2 regions of the Kitasatospora sp. NPDC056076 genome follow, and region 2 is predicted to be linked to the other one. Evidence: riboswitches for the same ligand, from Rfam matches in the RefSeq annotation. Region 2 holds a riboswitch; the other holds the start of a gene.
What was found. A riboswitch is a leader RNA that binds a small molecule or an ion and turns the genes downstream of it on or off. The one in region 2 is predicted to bind thiamine pyrophosphate.
Positions count from the first base shown of each region.

Region 1 (7,355 bases), on a different contig from region 2:
CGTGACCTCGTCCAGCACCCGGCCGGCCAACCCCATGGACGTGGAGGACGTCCGCACCCGCGTCAACACGGCCCTCGCCGCGTTCATGGACGGCCAGTCGGCGCTGCTCGGCACGATCTCGCCGCAGCTGGTGCCCGCCGCCGACGCCCTGCGCGACTTCCTGCTGGACGGCGGCAAGCGGCTGCGCCCGGGCTTCTGCTACTGGGGCTGGCGCGCCGCCGGCGGCCCCGCCGACGGCGCGGGGATCGCCAACGCGGCCGCCGCCCTGGAGCTGCTCCAGGCCAGCGCCCTGGTGCACGACGACCTGATGGACCGCAGCGACACCCGCCGCGGCCTGCCCTCGGTGCACCGCCGCTTCGAGGCACTGCACCGGGACAGCGGCTGGCGCGGCGACCGCGAGCAGTACGGCGCCTCGGCCGCGGTGCTGCTCGGCGACCTGCTGCTGATCTGGTGCGACGAGCTGTTCCTGCGCTCCGGCCTGGACCCGGCCGCCGTGCTGGCCGCCAAGCCGCGGTTCGACCTGATGCGCACCGAGGTCATGCTCGGCCAGTACCTGGACGTGCTGGAGCCGGTGGCCGGCGACTCCGCCGACGAGGGCGCGCCGGAACGGGCGCGGACCGTACTGCACTACAAGTCGGCGAAGTACACCATCGAGCGGCCGCTGCAGGTCGGCGCCCTGCTGGCCGGGGCCGGGCCGGAGCTGGTCGAGGCGCTCGGCGCGTTCGGGCTGCCGCTGGGCGAGGCCTTCCAGCTGCGGGACGACCTGCTCGGCGTCTTCGGCGACCCGGCCGTCACCGGCAAGCCCGCCGGGGACGACCTGCGCGAGGGCAAGCGCACCCTGCTGGTCGCGCACGCGATGCGGGGCCTGCCGCAGGCCGACGCCCGGCACCTGGACGCCCGGCTCGGCGCACCGGACCTGGCCGCCGAGGAGGTCGCCGGGCTGCGCGAGCTGGTCGCCCGCAGCGGGGCGCCGGAGCTGGTGGAGGCCCGGATCGAGGAGCTGATGCGGGAGTCGCTGGCCGCGCTGGCGGCGGCGCCGCTCGCCGACGAGCGGGCCCGCACGGTGCTGCTGGCCCTGGCCGAGGCCGCCACCGTCCGCAAGTACTAGGGGCCCGTCTTCGAACTCCCGCCTGCGGGCCGACGCCGGGGCACGCACCTCGCCGCGTTGTCGTCGGTCGCCAATGCGCTGCATTGGGCTCCCTCCTCCGCCTTGCGATGCACGCACCCCAACGCCGCCCCGCCCGCCCTCCGGGCGAACGACGGGAGTTCGAAGACGGGCCCCAGCGACGGCGGCGGCCCCGGGTGGCATTACGCCGCGCGCACCCGGCGGGCGAGCTCGGCGGCGGCGGCCCGCGGGTCCTCGGCCGCCGTGACGGCCCGGACCACGACGATCCGGCGGGCGCCGGCGGCCAGCACCTCGTCCAGGTTGCCGAGGTCGATCCCGCCGATCGCGAACCACGGCCGGTCGGTGGCCTGCTTCGCCGCGTACGAGACCAGGCCGAGGCCCGGCGCGTGCCGGCCCGGCTTGGTCGGGGTCGGCCAGACCGGGCCGGTGCAGAAGTAGTCCACGCCGGGCTCGGCGACCGCCGCGTCCACCTCGGACTCGGCGTGGCAGGAGCGGCCGATCAGCACGTCCTCGCCGAGGATCGCCCGGGCGGCCGGTACCGGCAGGTCGTCCTGGCCGAGGTGCAGCACGTCCGGCCGGGCCGCGTGGGCGACGTCGGCGCGGTCGTTGACGGCCAGCAGCTTGCCGTGCCGGCGGCAGGCGTCGGCGAAGACCTCCAGCGCCGCCAGCTCCTGCTTGGCCTCCAGGCCCTTGTCGCGGAGCTGGACGATGTCCACCCCGCCGGCCAGCGCCGCGTCCAGGAACTCGGCCAGGTCGCCCTGCTCGCGCCGGGCGTCGGTGCACAGGTAGAGCCGGGCGTCGGCCAGGCGGGCCCGCAGCGTGTCCGCCGCCATCAGATCAGCATCGCCTGGGCGCGGCGCTTGACCTCGGTGCCGCGGTTCTCCCGGAGCGCCTGGATCGGGCTGCCGGGCAGCGACGGGTCCTCGGTGAAGAGCCACTCCAGGATCTCCACGTCGTTGTACCCGCAGTCCCGCAGGACGGTCAGGGTGCCGGACAGGTGCTTGACCAGCCCCTGGCCGTCGATGAACGCCGCCGGGACCTGCAGCGACTTGTTCGGCCCGCGCCGGACGGCGATCAGGCCACCGTTCTTGACCAGGTCACGCACTTCGGTGACCCGGACCCCCCACTGCTCCGAGATGTCGGGCAGGTACACCCACTCGGTGACCAGGGCTTCAATCTTGCTTTCGATCTCACTCACGCCACCAGACTGCCACCTCCGCGGCCCGCCGCGCACCAAGTGCTACCCGGCGACGGCTCCCTTGAGCGCCACCGAGGGGTCCGCGGCGAGCGCCCGGTCGAGCACCGCACCGCGTTCGATCAGCTTCCGGCCCTGGGTGAGGTCGCGCGGCCGGTCCACGGCCAGCAGCGCGCTCGGCACCCCGTCGCGCAGCCAGAGCACCGACCACGCGGACTCCTGCGGGCTGCCGCGCCACAGCAGTTCGTCGCCCTCGGCGTGCCGGCCGGCGTACTGGACCATCCGCCCGAACTGCTCCGACCAGAAGTACGGCACCGGGTCGTACGACGTGTCCGCCCCGAGCACGGCGGCGGCCGCGGCGGAGCCGGACTGCAGCGCGTGGTCCCAGTGCTGGACGGCCAGCCGGGCGCCGGAGCGGGCCGACGGGTAGCTGACGCAGTCCCCGGCCGCGAACACCCCGGGCAGGCCGGTGCGCAGCCGCCCGTCCACCACGACCGCGCCGGAGGCGTCCAGCTCGACGCCCGAGCCGGCCAGCCAGCCGGTCGCGGGCCGGGCGCCGATGCCGACCACCACCTCGTCGGCGGGCAGGTGGGAGCCGTCGGCCAGCAGTACCGCCCCCGGCTCGACGGCGGCCACCCCGACCCCGCAGCGCAGGTCGACCCCGGCCTCGGCGTACCAGGCGGCCATCGCCGAGCCGACCCCGGTCGGCAGCGCGCCCGGCACCGGCGCCGGACCGGCCTCGACCACGGTGACCTCGCAGCCGGCCTGCCGCGCGGCCGTGGACACCTCGGCGCCGATCCAGCCCGCGCCGACCAGCACCAGCCGCAGGCCGGGGCGCAGCAGCGCGCGCAGCGCCAGGGCGTCGTCCAGGGTGTGCAGCAGATGGGCGCGCTCGGCCCCGGGCAGGGCGCGCGGGGTGGCGCCGGTGGCGATCACCAGCGCGTCGTACGGGAGGTCCCCGCCGTCGGTGTGCAGCACGTCGGGGGCGAGCCCGGTGGCCCGGCGGCCGGTGAGCAGCTCGATGCCGAGCCGCCCGTAGTCGATGTCCAGGGTGGTGGCGTCGGCCTTGCCGAGCAGCACGTCCTTGGAGAGCGGCGGCCGGTCGTACGGCGCGTGCCGCTCCTCGCCGACCAGGACGATCCGCCCCCGCCAGCCGCCCTGCCGCAGCTGCAGGGCGCACTGCGCCCCGGCCAGCCCGGCCCCGACGACGACGACCACCCGATCCGTTCCGCTCAGCTCTGCCACGCCCGCCACTGTACCCAGCGCCGCTGAACCGGCTCTGAGCCGCTCATCCGCGGAGCCGGGCGGGCGGCCCCGTCTCACGCCTCGCACGGCCCTTCGGGCGGGCCGATCCCCGGAGTTAAGGTGGACGCACCACACGGGAGCCCGGCGGACCGGGCTGAGAGGCGGGCTGGCACGGCCTGCGACCGTCCGAACCTGATCCGGGTCATACCGGCGAAGGGAGAAGAGCAGCTTTGTCACGCATGCCATCGGGCAGCCGCGCCGACGTGCTGGTGATCGGCGGGGGCGTCATCGGCCTCGCGGTCGCCTGGCGCGCCGCGCAACGCGGGCTGCGGAACGTGATCGTGGTCGACCCCGGCCACGGCCGGGGGGCGGCCGGGGTCGCCGCCGGGATGCTCGCCCCGGTCACCGAGCTGCAGTACGGCGAGGAGCCGCTGCTGCACCTGGGGACGGCCTCCAACCGGCGGTACGAGTCCTTCGCCGCCGAGCTCACCGAGGCCAGCGGCGGCCTGGACACCGGCTACCGCCGGTGCGGCACCATCGCCGTCGCGCTGGACTCCGACGACCGCGCGGAACTGCGCGAACTGCACGCCTTCCACCTGCGGCTGGGCCTGGACTCCAGCTGGCTGACCGGCCGGGAGGCCCGCCGACTGGAGCCGATGCTCGCCCCCGGCGTGCGCGGCGGCCTGCACGTCGCGGACGACCACCAGGTGGATCCGCGCCGGCTGCTCACCGCCCTGGTCGCCGCCTGCGAGCGGGCCGGCGTCCGGCTGCACCGGGCCGAGGCCGTCGAGCTGCTGGTGGACGGCGGCCGCGCGGTCGGCGCCCGGCTGGACGACGGGGAGTCCCTGGCCGCCGAGCAGGTGGTCCTCGCCGCCGGCCCGCACAGCCACCGGCTGCCCGGCCTGCCCGAGGGCGTACTGCCCGCGGTGCGCCCGGTGAAGGGGCAGATCGTCCGGCTGCACGTCCCGGAGGCCTACCGGCCGTTCCTGTCCCGCAACGTCCGCGCGGTGGTGCGCGGGCAGCACCTGTACCTCGTCCCCCGGGAGAACGGCGAGCTGGTGATCGGCGCGACCACCGAGGAACAGGGCTACGACACCACCGTCACCGCCGGCGGGGTGTACGAACTCCTGCGCGACGCGCACGAGTTGGTACCGGGTATCACCGAACTCCCGCTGCGCGAGACCTCCGCCGGGCTGCGCCCCGGCTCGCCGGACAACGCCCCGCTGCTGGGCCCGACCGCACTGCCCGGACTGGTCGCCGCCACCGGCCACTACCGCAACGGCGTGCTGCTCACCCCGGTCACCGCCGACCTGCTCGCCGACTACCTGGCGACCGGCGAAGTCCCCGACCTGGCACGGCCGTTCACGCCGACCCGGTTCTCCCCCGAAACCCCCGTCGCGAAGGCCTGCGCATGACCGAGACCGCCCCGAACGAGACCGCCCCGAACGAGATCGCCCTGACCGTCAACGGCGAGCCCCGCCGGGTGCCCGCCGCCACCACCCTCGCCGCACTGGTGGCCACCGTCAGCGCCGCCAACACCGGCGTCGCCGCCGCGCTCAACGAGGCCGTGGTGCCGCGCGGTTCGTGGCCCGGGACGACGCTGGGCAGCGGCGACCGGATCGAGATCCTGACCGCCGTCCAGGGAGGCTGAACCATGGCCGACGACCTGCTGACCATCGCCGGGACGACCTTCTCCTCCCGGCTCATCATGGGCACCGGCGGCGCGCCGAGCCTGGAGGTCCTGGAGCGCGCCCTGCTCGTCTCCGGCACCGAACTGACCACCGTGGCTATGCGCCGGGTGAACGCGAGCACCCAGGGCTCCGTCCTGGACGTGCTGACCCGCAACGGCATCCGGGTGCTGCCCAACACGGCCGGCTGCTTCACCGCCGGCGAGGCGGTGCTGACCGCCCGGCTGGCCCGCGAGGCGCTCGGCACGGACTGGGTGAAGCTGGAGGTGATCGCCGACGAGCGGACCCTGCTGCCGGACCCGATCGAGACCCTGGAGGCCGCCGAGACGCTGGTCGACGACGGCTTCACGGTGCTCCCCTACACCAACGACGACCCGGTGCTGGCCCGCAAGTTGGAGGACGTCGGCTGTGCGGCGATCATGCCGCTGGGCTCGCCGATCGGCTCCGGGCTGGGCATCCGCAACCCGCACAACTTCCAGCTGATCGTGGAGAGTGCGGGCGTCCCGGTGATCCTGGACGCGGGCGCCGGCACCGCCTCCGACGTCGCGCTGGCGATGGAGCTGGGCTGCGCAGCGGTGATGCTCGCCTCCGCGGTGACCCGGGCCCAGGACCCGGTGCTGATGGCCGAGGCGATGCGGCACGCCGCCGAGGCGGGCCGGCTCGCCCACCGGGCCGGCCGCATCCCGCGCCGCTTCCACGCCGAGGCCTCCTCGGCGATGGCCGGCCGCGCCGACCTGGACACCCGCGAGCGGCCCGCGTTCTGAACCCGTCGCGGATGTCACAAGCCGGTCCCGGAGGCGGTGTCCGCCGGGACCGGCCCCCGCCCGCCGCACTAGACTCCCCCGAGTGGACATGGCACTGCACGACCCCCTGATCGGCACCGTGCTCGACAACCGGTACCGGGTCGAGCAGCGCATCGCGACCGGCGGGATGTCCACCGTGTACCGGGCCACCGACACCCGGCTGGACCGGGTGGTCGCCCTCAAGGTGATGCACCCCCAGCTCGCCGGGGACGAGGGCTTCACCGCCCGCTTCATCCGCGAGGCCAAGGCGGTCGCCAAGCTCACCCACCCCAACGTGGTCAACGTCTTCGACCAGGGCGCGGACGGCGGAAACGTTTTCCTCGCCATGGAGTACGTGCCCGGCCGCACCCTGCGCGACCTGCTGCGCGACCGCGGCGCGCTGTCCGTCCGGGCCGCGCTGGACGTCCTGGAGCCGGTGCTCGCCGCCCTCGGCGCCGCCCACCGGGCCGGGCTGGTCCACCGGGACGTCAAGCCGGAGAACGTGCTGATCACCGGGAGCGGCCTGGTCAAGGTCGCCGACTTCGGCCTGGTCCGGGTGCTCGGCAGCGCCGACGGCGCGCCCACCTCGACCAGCACCGCCACCGGCGGCACCGTCATGGGCACGGTCTCCTACCTGGCCCCCGAGCAGATCCTCCCGGACGCCCCCACCGACCAGCGGGTCGACGTCTACGCGGCCGGCATCCTGCTGTACGAGATGCTCACCGGCCGCCGCCCGCACACCGGCGACAACCCCGTCCAGGTCATGTACAAGCACCTGCACGAGGACGTCCCCGCCCCCTCGCTGACCGCCCCCGCCGTCGCCCCGGCGCTGGACGCCATAGTGGCCGGCGCCTGCGCCCGGGCCGCCGACGCCCGCCCGTACGACGCGGTGGAGCTGCTCGCCGCCCTCCAGCGGGTCCGCCGCACGCTCACCCCGGAGGAGCTGGACGCCGAGCCGCCGGCCTCCACCCACCCCAGCCCGCGCTACCCGACCAGCGAGCCGACCTCGGTGATCCAGCCGCTCCCCGGGCCCGCCGACGCCCCGCCGGCCGAGCGCACCAGCGTGCTGGAGGTGCCGGCCGAGCTGATGGACCAGCTGCTGGTCGAGCCCCGCCCGTACGACGAGCCGACCCCGGTCAGGACCCGGCGGCCCGGCCGACCGCGCCGGCTCCCGCGCAAGCCGCTGCTCTGGGCGGCCGCGCTGACCGCCCTGGTGCTGGCGGTCGGCGGGGTCACCTACGGGATCTCCGAGGGGCTGTACGGCTCGGTGCCGAGCGTGCTCGGCAAGGACCGCTCGCAGGCGCAGCGGGTCCTGGACG
Region 1 is NZ_JBHJWG010000043.1:32,187-39,541, forward strand. Features, by position in the region: gene ACFC1T_RS29255 (polyprenyl synthetase family protein) at 2-1,108, shown strand; gene thiE (thiamine phosphate synthase) at 1,309-1,959, opposite strand; gene ACFC1T_RS29265 (Rv2175c family DNA-binding protein) at 1,959-2,324, opposite strand; gene ACFC1T_RS29270 (NAD(P)/FAD-dependent oxidoreductase) at 2,367-3,566, opposite strand; TPP riboswitch at 3,690-3,802, shown strand; gene thiO (glycine oxidase ThiO) at 3,806-4,981, shown strand; gene thiS (sulfur carrier protein ThiS) at 4,978-5,217, shown strand; gene ACFC1T_RS29285 (thiazole synthase) at 5,221-6,018, shown strand; gene pknB (Stk1 family PASTA domain-containing Ser/Thr kinase) at 6,107-7,355, shown strand, end outside.
Region 1: linked by a shared signal. The riboswitch ahead of thiO (glycine oxidase ThiO) and the one ahead of ACFC1T_RS02725 (purine-cytosine permease family protein) in region 2 are both predicted to bind thiamine pyrophosphate.

Region 2 (7,355 bases):
GCGGCGGCCCGAGCCGCAGGGGCAGTCCTCGCGGGCCCCGACCACGGGGATCTCACCCGTGACGGCGGTGGTGGACTGGCGCTGCGGCGCCTTCTTGGCGGCCTTCTTGCCCATGCTGCGGCTCTCCCGGGGACGGTGGTCCTGTTTCACGGGAAGCCTACTGAGGTTCCCCCGGCGCGCGGGAACGCGCCGGGGCGGGCGCCGGTCGGACGGGTGCCGCTCGGACGGCTACGCGCTACGGGCGGTGCCGCCCCCGGTGCGCCGGGCGTGCCGGGCGCGGGCGGGCAGCGCCGCCCAGACCGTGACCTCGCCGGGCGCGTCCCGGACGCCCCAGTCGCTGGCCAGCTGGTCGACGATGGCCAGGCCGCGGCCGCCGCGCGAGGTCAGCGAGGGGCTGGCGGGCAGCGGCCGGGTGGCCGCGCCGCCGTCGGTGACCTCCAGGGTGAGCACGCCGTCGGCGTGCATCTGCCAGCGGACCAGCACACCGCCGGCCGGCTCGGCCGTGTCGTCCTCGGGCTCCCGGCCGCCCGGTGCCGGGTGCGTCCCGGAGGGGACGCCGACCAGCACCTGGTCCACCACCTCCGCCCGGGCGCCGCGGCCCAGGGCGGGCAGCGGGCCGAGCGGACGGGCGTACCGACAGGCGTTGCTCAACAGTTCGGAAAGGATCAGAACAGCATCATCGATGACCGGTTCCGGTATCTGCCGGTCACCCAGATCTCGACGCAGTCGGCGCCGTGCGACCCCGACACTCGCCGGGCCGTGCGGCACTGCCATGGTCGATGAAGTCGGCACTTCACGCGCCACCATCAACGCCACCCCCGGACCTCCTTCAGCGTATGCCGAGGGATGGATGCCCCTTGGTAATGCGTCGGAAACGACCGTCGGAGGATCCTGCGGGCCCTTTTCCGGCGGCGCGACCCAGGGTCGACAAGAGGTCATTCCGTGCTCACCCTCCGTCGCCCGATCGCAAGAATTCCGGCAATACCGTGCGCGGAAGGTTTGACTGCCGACCAGGGTGATCAGGTTTCCCCGGGTACCCGGGGCGCCCGGCCCCGGCTCAGCGGCCGAGCTGGGCCAGCACCTCGGCGGGCCTGTTGGTGATGATCGCGGAGACCCCGAGCTCCAGGCAGAGCTCGACGTCGGCCGGCTCGTCCACCGTCCACACGTGCACCTCGTGGCCCAGCTCGCGCAGCCGGGGCACCAGCTGCGGCTTGGCCTTGATCAGCTCGATGCCGGGGCCGGCGATCCGGGCCCCGCCCGGCAGCGGCTGCCCGGGGCGCAGGCGGCCCAGCAGCGGCAGCATCCGTTCGATCAGGAACACCCGCCGGTAGTCGGGCGCGGCGGCGGCCACCCGGTTCAGCGCGATCGAGGAGAAGCTCATGATCCGGGCGGACGGGCGCTCGCCGTCCGGCGCGGTGCCGATCTTGTACCGCTCCAGGGTGCGCAGCAGCTCGGCCTCGACCCGGCCGCGGAACCGCACCGGGTGCTTGGTCTCGATCGCCAGGTCCACCGGGCGGCCGCAGTCCACCACCAGTTCGAGCAGCCGCTCCAGCCGCAGCACGCCGCGCAGCTCGGGGTCGGTGCTGGGCCGGCCGGTCTTCCAGGCGCCGAAGTCGTACGCCTCCAGCTCGGCCAGCGTCATCGCGGAGACGGTGCCGCGGCCGTTCGAGACCCGGCCGATCCGGCGGTCGTGCACGCAGACCAGGTGGCCGTCGGCCGTCACCCGCACGTCGCACTCGACGGCGTCCGCGCCCTCGTCGAGCGCGCGCCGGTACGCCGCGAGGGTGTGCTCGGGCAGGGCGTGGGAGGAGCCGCGGTGGGCGATCACCTGGACGGAGGGCGTGGTGCGCGCCGCCGCCGAGGGCAGTTCTGGGCTGGTCACGGCCCCAACGATAGGGGGCGCGGGTGAACCCGGGGCGAAGCCGGTCCCAACCTGCGGGGCCGGCTCCGCCCCCGGTGCGTCAGGCCCGGGCGGTGCGGCGGGTCAGCGGGGTGAGCCCCCAGGTGACCAGCGCCGACACCAGGAAGGCGAACAGCGAGGCCGAGGTCCACTCCTGCGGGGTGAAGTGCAGGGTCCGCTGGGCCGAGGTCCAGAAGTCCACCCATCCGTCGCCCACCGCGGTCGGCGCGATCAGCTGGTAGACGGCGAAGCCCAGCACCCACGGCAGCAGCATCAGCCAGCGGGACGGTGCCCGCTCGGAGAGGTCCCAGCCGTGCCGGCCGGCGCCGAAGAAGTAGTCCACCGCCAGCACCGCCAGCAGCGGTACGAAGACCGAGCCGATCAGGCCGAGGAAGTTGCTGTAGGTGTCGGTGAACCGGTCGATGCGCAGCGCCAGCACGGTGGTCAGCACGCCGATCCCGCCGCTCAGCACCCGGCGGTCCACCCGCGGCAGCAGGTTCTGCAGCGACATCGCGGTCGAGTAGACGTTGGCGAAGGACTGGTCGGTCTCGCGCAGCACCAGCACCAGGAGGAACAGCCAGCCGGCCCAGACACCGAGGAAGGAGTCGAAGATCCGGCTCGGGTCGCCGTCGGACTGGAGCAGCGCCATCAGGCCCAGCACGTAGCACCAGACCTGGGCGACGGTGTAGCCGGAGAAGCTGCCCCAGAAGGCCGACTTCGGGCTGCGCGAGTGCCGGGTGTAGTCGGCGGCCATCGGGACGAAGGAGATCGACACCGCGATCATCGCGTCGGTGGCGCCCAGGAAGCCGTGCCAGTTGCCCGCGCCCGGGTCCGGCACGCCCTGGCGGCCCAGCTGGACGGTGAAGTACACCATCGCGACCGCGACCGCCCCGGCCACGAAGCGGCGCAGCACCGCGATCGAGCCCAGCGGCCAGATCGTCAGCGCGGTGGTCAGCGCGCCCGCGAGCAGCACGAACAGCCAGCGGTAGTCGCTGGTGTGGGCGACGGTCTGGGCGCCCGCCGCGATGGTCAGCAGCTCGAACACGCCCCAGCCGACGCACTGGACGATGTTCAGCACGGTCGGCAGGTAGGACAGCCGGGTGCCGAACAGGCCGCGCAGGTTGGCCATCGCCGGGGCGCCGGTGCGGGCCCCGATCAGCGCGGCGACGCCGAGCATCGCGGTGCCGACCGCCGTACCGGTCACGATCGCCGTCACCGCGGCGGCCAGCGACAGCTCGCTGCCCTTCTCGCCGAGCACGGTCGCGGCGGTGGAGAAGCCGATCAGGCTGACGCCGAGGTTCATCCAGAGCGCGAAATGGTCCCGGAAGCGCAGGGTGCGCGGCGGCTCGGTGTCCAGGACCAGCGGTGCCTCGACGCGGTGGTCCAGCAGCGCGGCGCCGGCGCCGGCCGGGTCCGGCGGGAAATCCTTGGACGCGGGCGCGCCCGGAGAAGAGGATGGCGAAGCAGGCGGCATGGCCGATACTCCCTACGCCGGCATTACCCGGACAGGTTCCGGCGGTCAGCGCCCCCTCGACGGTCCGCCGGTCACTGGCCTGGCGTACGGTCGACATGCGCACTCTCAGCCTGGTCGGTCCAAGCTCCCGCGTGTCAGTTTGGAGCGACAGGCTAACCGGCACGGGTACGAACGCCAAAGGCCACGGGGTGCGCGGTCCGCATCGCGGGACGCCGGGCGGGGGTGGGGAGCCCCGGTTGTCGGTGGCGGCTAAGGATTCTTATGAGTTATTCAGAGGGGTCCTTACGGCAATCGAATCGCCGGTGCGAAAAACTATGGTCCTTGGTTCTGTCAGCTATGGAGGTCGTCCGTGAGCACCGAGCGCGAGGTTGGGCCCACCGGGCCGCAGGGGGAGCAGCCCGCGGGGGCCCCGGAGGCGGCGGGTGCCGTTCCCGACGGCACCGCTCAGGGCGGCCACAAGCCGACCATGGCCTTCAGCCGGGTTCCCGAGCCGAAGGACGAACCGGTCGACAACCCGGTGGCCGGGCCGGTGGACGGGTCGGCCGACGCCGCCCCGGCCGACAGCGGGCACCAGCCGACCATGGCGTTCGGCCGGGTCCCGGAGCCGGCCGCCGCGAGCGCGGCGGCCGAGGCCGCCCCGGCGGAGGGCGGGCACCAGCCGACCGTCGCCTTCACCAAGGTGCCCGCGCCGGAGGCCCCGGCCGCGCCGGCCGCGCCCGCCGTCGAGGAGCCCGCCGTCGACCCGGCCACCGGCTACATCGACGCCCCGCCGCCGGTCCTGCCGCCCGCGCCGCCCGCCCCGGCCCCGGTCGCCGCCGCCCCGGCCGCGCCCGCCCTGCCGCCGGGCACCCCGGGCACCAACCCGTACGCGACCCCGACCCACGGCGTGCCCGCCGCCGGCGCCCACGAGGGCTACGGCGTCCCGGCCGCCAACGCCCAGGAGCCGTACGGCGCCCCGGCCGCCGGTGCGCCCGTCGCGCCCGGCGCACCCGGTCACCACCCCTTCGGCGCCGGCCAGCCGCTCGGCGGCTGGGGCGGCGGCCACGACGCCGGCGCAGGCCACCCCGGCGGCCCCGGTGGTCCGTTCGGCTACCCCGCCGAGTACCCCGGCGGCCCGGGCGGCCACGGCCCGCGCAAGAAGCGCGGCGGCCTGGTGGCCCTGCTCGCGGCCGTCGCGCTGGTCGCCGGCATCGCGGGCGGCGCGGTCGGTGTGGTCGCCAGCGACCACGCCGGCAGCAGCAGCTCGGCGGACGACCACCGCAGCACCACCGTCCAGGCCAGCAACACCCAGAAGAACGAGCCCGTCCCCGGGTCGATCGCCGCCATCGCCCAGAAGGCGCTGCCCAGCGTCGTCACCATCAAGGCGCAGAACAGCACCGAGTCGGGCACCGGCACCGGCTTCGTCTTCGACACCGAGGGCCACATCCTCACCAACAACCACGTGGTCGCGCCGGCCCTCAACGGCGGCAAACTGACCGTCAAGTTCGCCGACGGCACCTCCTACACCGCCTCGGTGCTGGGCCACGCCGAGGGCTACGACGTCGCCGTGGTCAAGATCGACAACCCGCCGAAGAGCAAGCTGTCGCCGCTGCCGCTGGCCGACTCCGACAAGGTCAACGTCGGTGACGCCACCGTCGCGATCGGTGCGCCGTACGGCCTGGAGTCCACCGTCACCAGCGGCATCGTCAGCGCCAAGGACCGCCCGGTCGCCTCCGGCGACGAGACCGGCTCGCAGGCCTCGTACATGAACGCCCTGCAGACCGACGCCTCGATCAACCCCGGCAACTCCGGCGGCCCGCTGCTGGACTCCAGCGGCGCGGTGATCGGCATCAACTCGGCGATCCAGTCCAACGCCTCCGCCAACGGCCGGGCCGGCAGCATCGGCCTGGGCTTCGCCATCCCGATCAACCAGGCCAAGTGGGTCGCGGACACCCTGATCAAGACCGGCAAGCCGGTCTACGCCAAGCTCGACGTGCTGCGCAACGACGACTACAAGGGCGACGGCGCGCAGATCCAGACCAAGGACGTCCAGGGCCAGCCCGCCGTCACCCCCGGCGGCGCGGCCGACAAGGCCGGCCTCAAGCCGGGCGACGTGATCACCAAGCTCGGCGGCGCGCCGATCGAGAACGGTCCCGCCCTGGTCAGCCGGATCTGGACGCACAAGCCGGGCGAGACCGTCGACGTCGAGTACACCCGCAACGGCCAGACCATGACCACCAAGGTCACGCTCGGCCAGCGGGACGGCGATCAGTGACCCCCGGGCCCGCGGAATCGTGTGCGCCGAAGGCCGTCGGACCCGTTAGGCTGACCTCCGCCTGGAGAGCTGCCCGAGCGGCCTAAGGGAACAGTCTTGAAAACTGTCGTGGCGTGACCCGTCACCGTGGGTTCGAATCCCACGCTCTCCGCCGGTAGGAGAAACCACCTGCTCAGGGCGGGTGCCGAGATCGTTTCGGCACCCGCCCTCGGTGTTTTCCGGGGCGGGCCGGCGGCGGGCCGGCAGTGCGCCGCCGCGGGGTCGCGGCCGGGCCGGCGGCCGGGGGTTGACCCTGACACAGGGGGAGACGGTGGAGTGGGAGCACCATGTTGAACATCGGAGACTTCGCCGTCCACGGCCGGGTGTCGGTGCGGATGCTGCGCCACTACGACGCGATCGGCCTGCTCACACCCGCCAGGGTGGACCCGGCCACCGGGTACCGCTCCTACGAGGCGGGCCAACTCGCCCGGCTGAACCGGGTGATCGCGCTCAAGGAGCTCGGCTTCACGCTGCAGCAGGTGCGGGCCGTGCTGGACGAGCACCCGGACCCGGCCGAGCTGCGCGGGATGCTGCGGTTGCGGCGGGCCCAGCTCGCCGAGGCGATCGCGGCGGACGAGCAGCGGCTGGCCCGGGTGGAGGCGAGGCTCCGGACGATCGAGAGTGAGGGGAACATGTTCGAGCACGATGTCGTGGTGAAGCCCGTTCCGTCCGTGCGGGTGGCCCAACTGAGCGGTGTGGCGGCGAGTTCCGCGCCGGAGGACATCACCCCGGTGATCGGCCCGCTCTTCGACGAGCTGTGCCGGCGGGTGGAGCAGGCCGGGATCGAGGTGGTCGGGCCGTCCGTCGCCCGGTACGAGGACGGGCCGGAGGGCGACGGTTCGGTGGTCGTCCGGGTGGCCCTCCAGGTCGCGCCGTCCGTGCGGGCCGGCCGGGACGACATCGAGGTGGTCGACCTGGCGCCGATCGAGGAGGCGGTGACCATCGTCCACCGCGGCTCGATGGACGACGCGATGGGCAGCTTCCAGGCCCTGGCCCGCTACATCGACCAGAACGGCTACCGCTCGACCGGCTACGCCCGCGAGCGCTACCTGGAGACCCCGGCCGACCGGTCCGGCTGGGTCGTCGAGTTCCAGGAACCGGTGGTCCGCAGGTAGCGGCCGCCGCTTGCCCTCGACCAGGTCGAGGGTCCTAGCGTCACCCGGCATGACCACCGCGACCTCCGCCGGGACGGCCCGGCGCACCGCCCTGCCCCGGCCGTACCTGCTCTGGCTGGCCGGGGCCCAGGCCGGGCTGCTGGGTGACGCCGCGCTGTCCTTCGCCCTCGGCTGGGCCGCCTCCGGGTACGGCGGCGGGGCGGCCGGGCTGGTGCTGACGGCGGTCACCGTGCCCCGTACGGTGCTGGTCCTGCTGGGCGGGGCGGTGGCGGACCGGTTCGGCGCCCGCCGGGTGATGCTCGCCGGGGACGCGGTGATGCTGGTGGTGACCGCCGCACTGGCGCTCGCGGTGGCCGGCGGCCGGGGCGCGCCGCTGTGGCTGCTGGTCGGGGCGGCCGTGGCGACCGGGACGGTCGACGCGTTCTACCTCCCGGCGAGCGGCTCGATGCCGCGCCGGCTGGTGCCCGCGGACCGGCTGCCCCGGGCGCTCGCGCTGCGGCAGGCCGGCGGGCAGTGCGCGGTGCTGCTCGGGGCGCCGCTGGGCGGCCTGCTGGTCGCCGGGGGCGGGCTCGC
Region 2 is NZ_JBHJWG010000002.1:118,535-125,889, reverse strand. Features, by position in the region: gene ACFC1T_RS02740 (DUF5926 family protein) at 1-114, opposite strand, end outside; gene ACFC1T_RS02735 (ATP-binding protein) at 229-816, opposite strand; gene ACFC1T_RS02730 (glycerophosphodiester phosphodiesterase) at 1,058-1,882, opposite strand; gene ACFC1T_RS02725 (purine-cytosine permease family protein) at 1,962-3,374, opposite strand; TPP riboswitch at 3,367-3,515, opposite strand; gene ACFC1T_RS02720 (S1C family serine protease) at 3,724-5,628, shown strand; tRNA gene ACFC1T_RS02715 (tRNA-Ser) at 5,692-5,779, shown strand; gene ACFC1T_RS02710 (MerR family transcriptional regulator) at 5,955-6,782, shown strand; gene ACFC1T_RS02705 (MFS transporter) at 6,832-7,355, shown strand, end outside.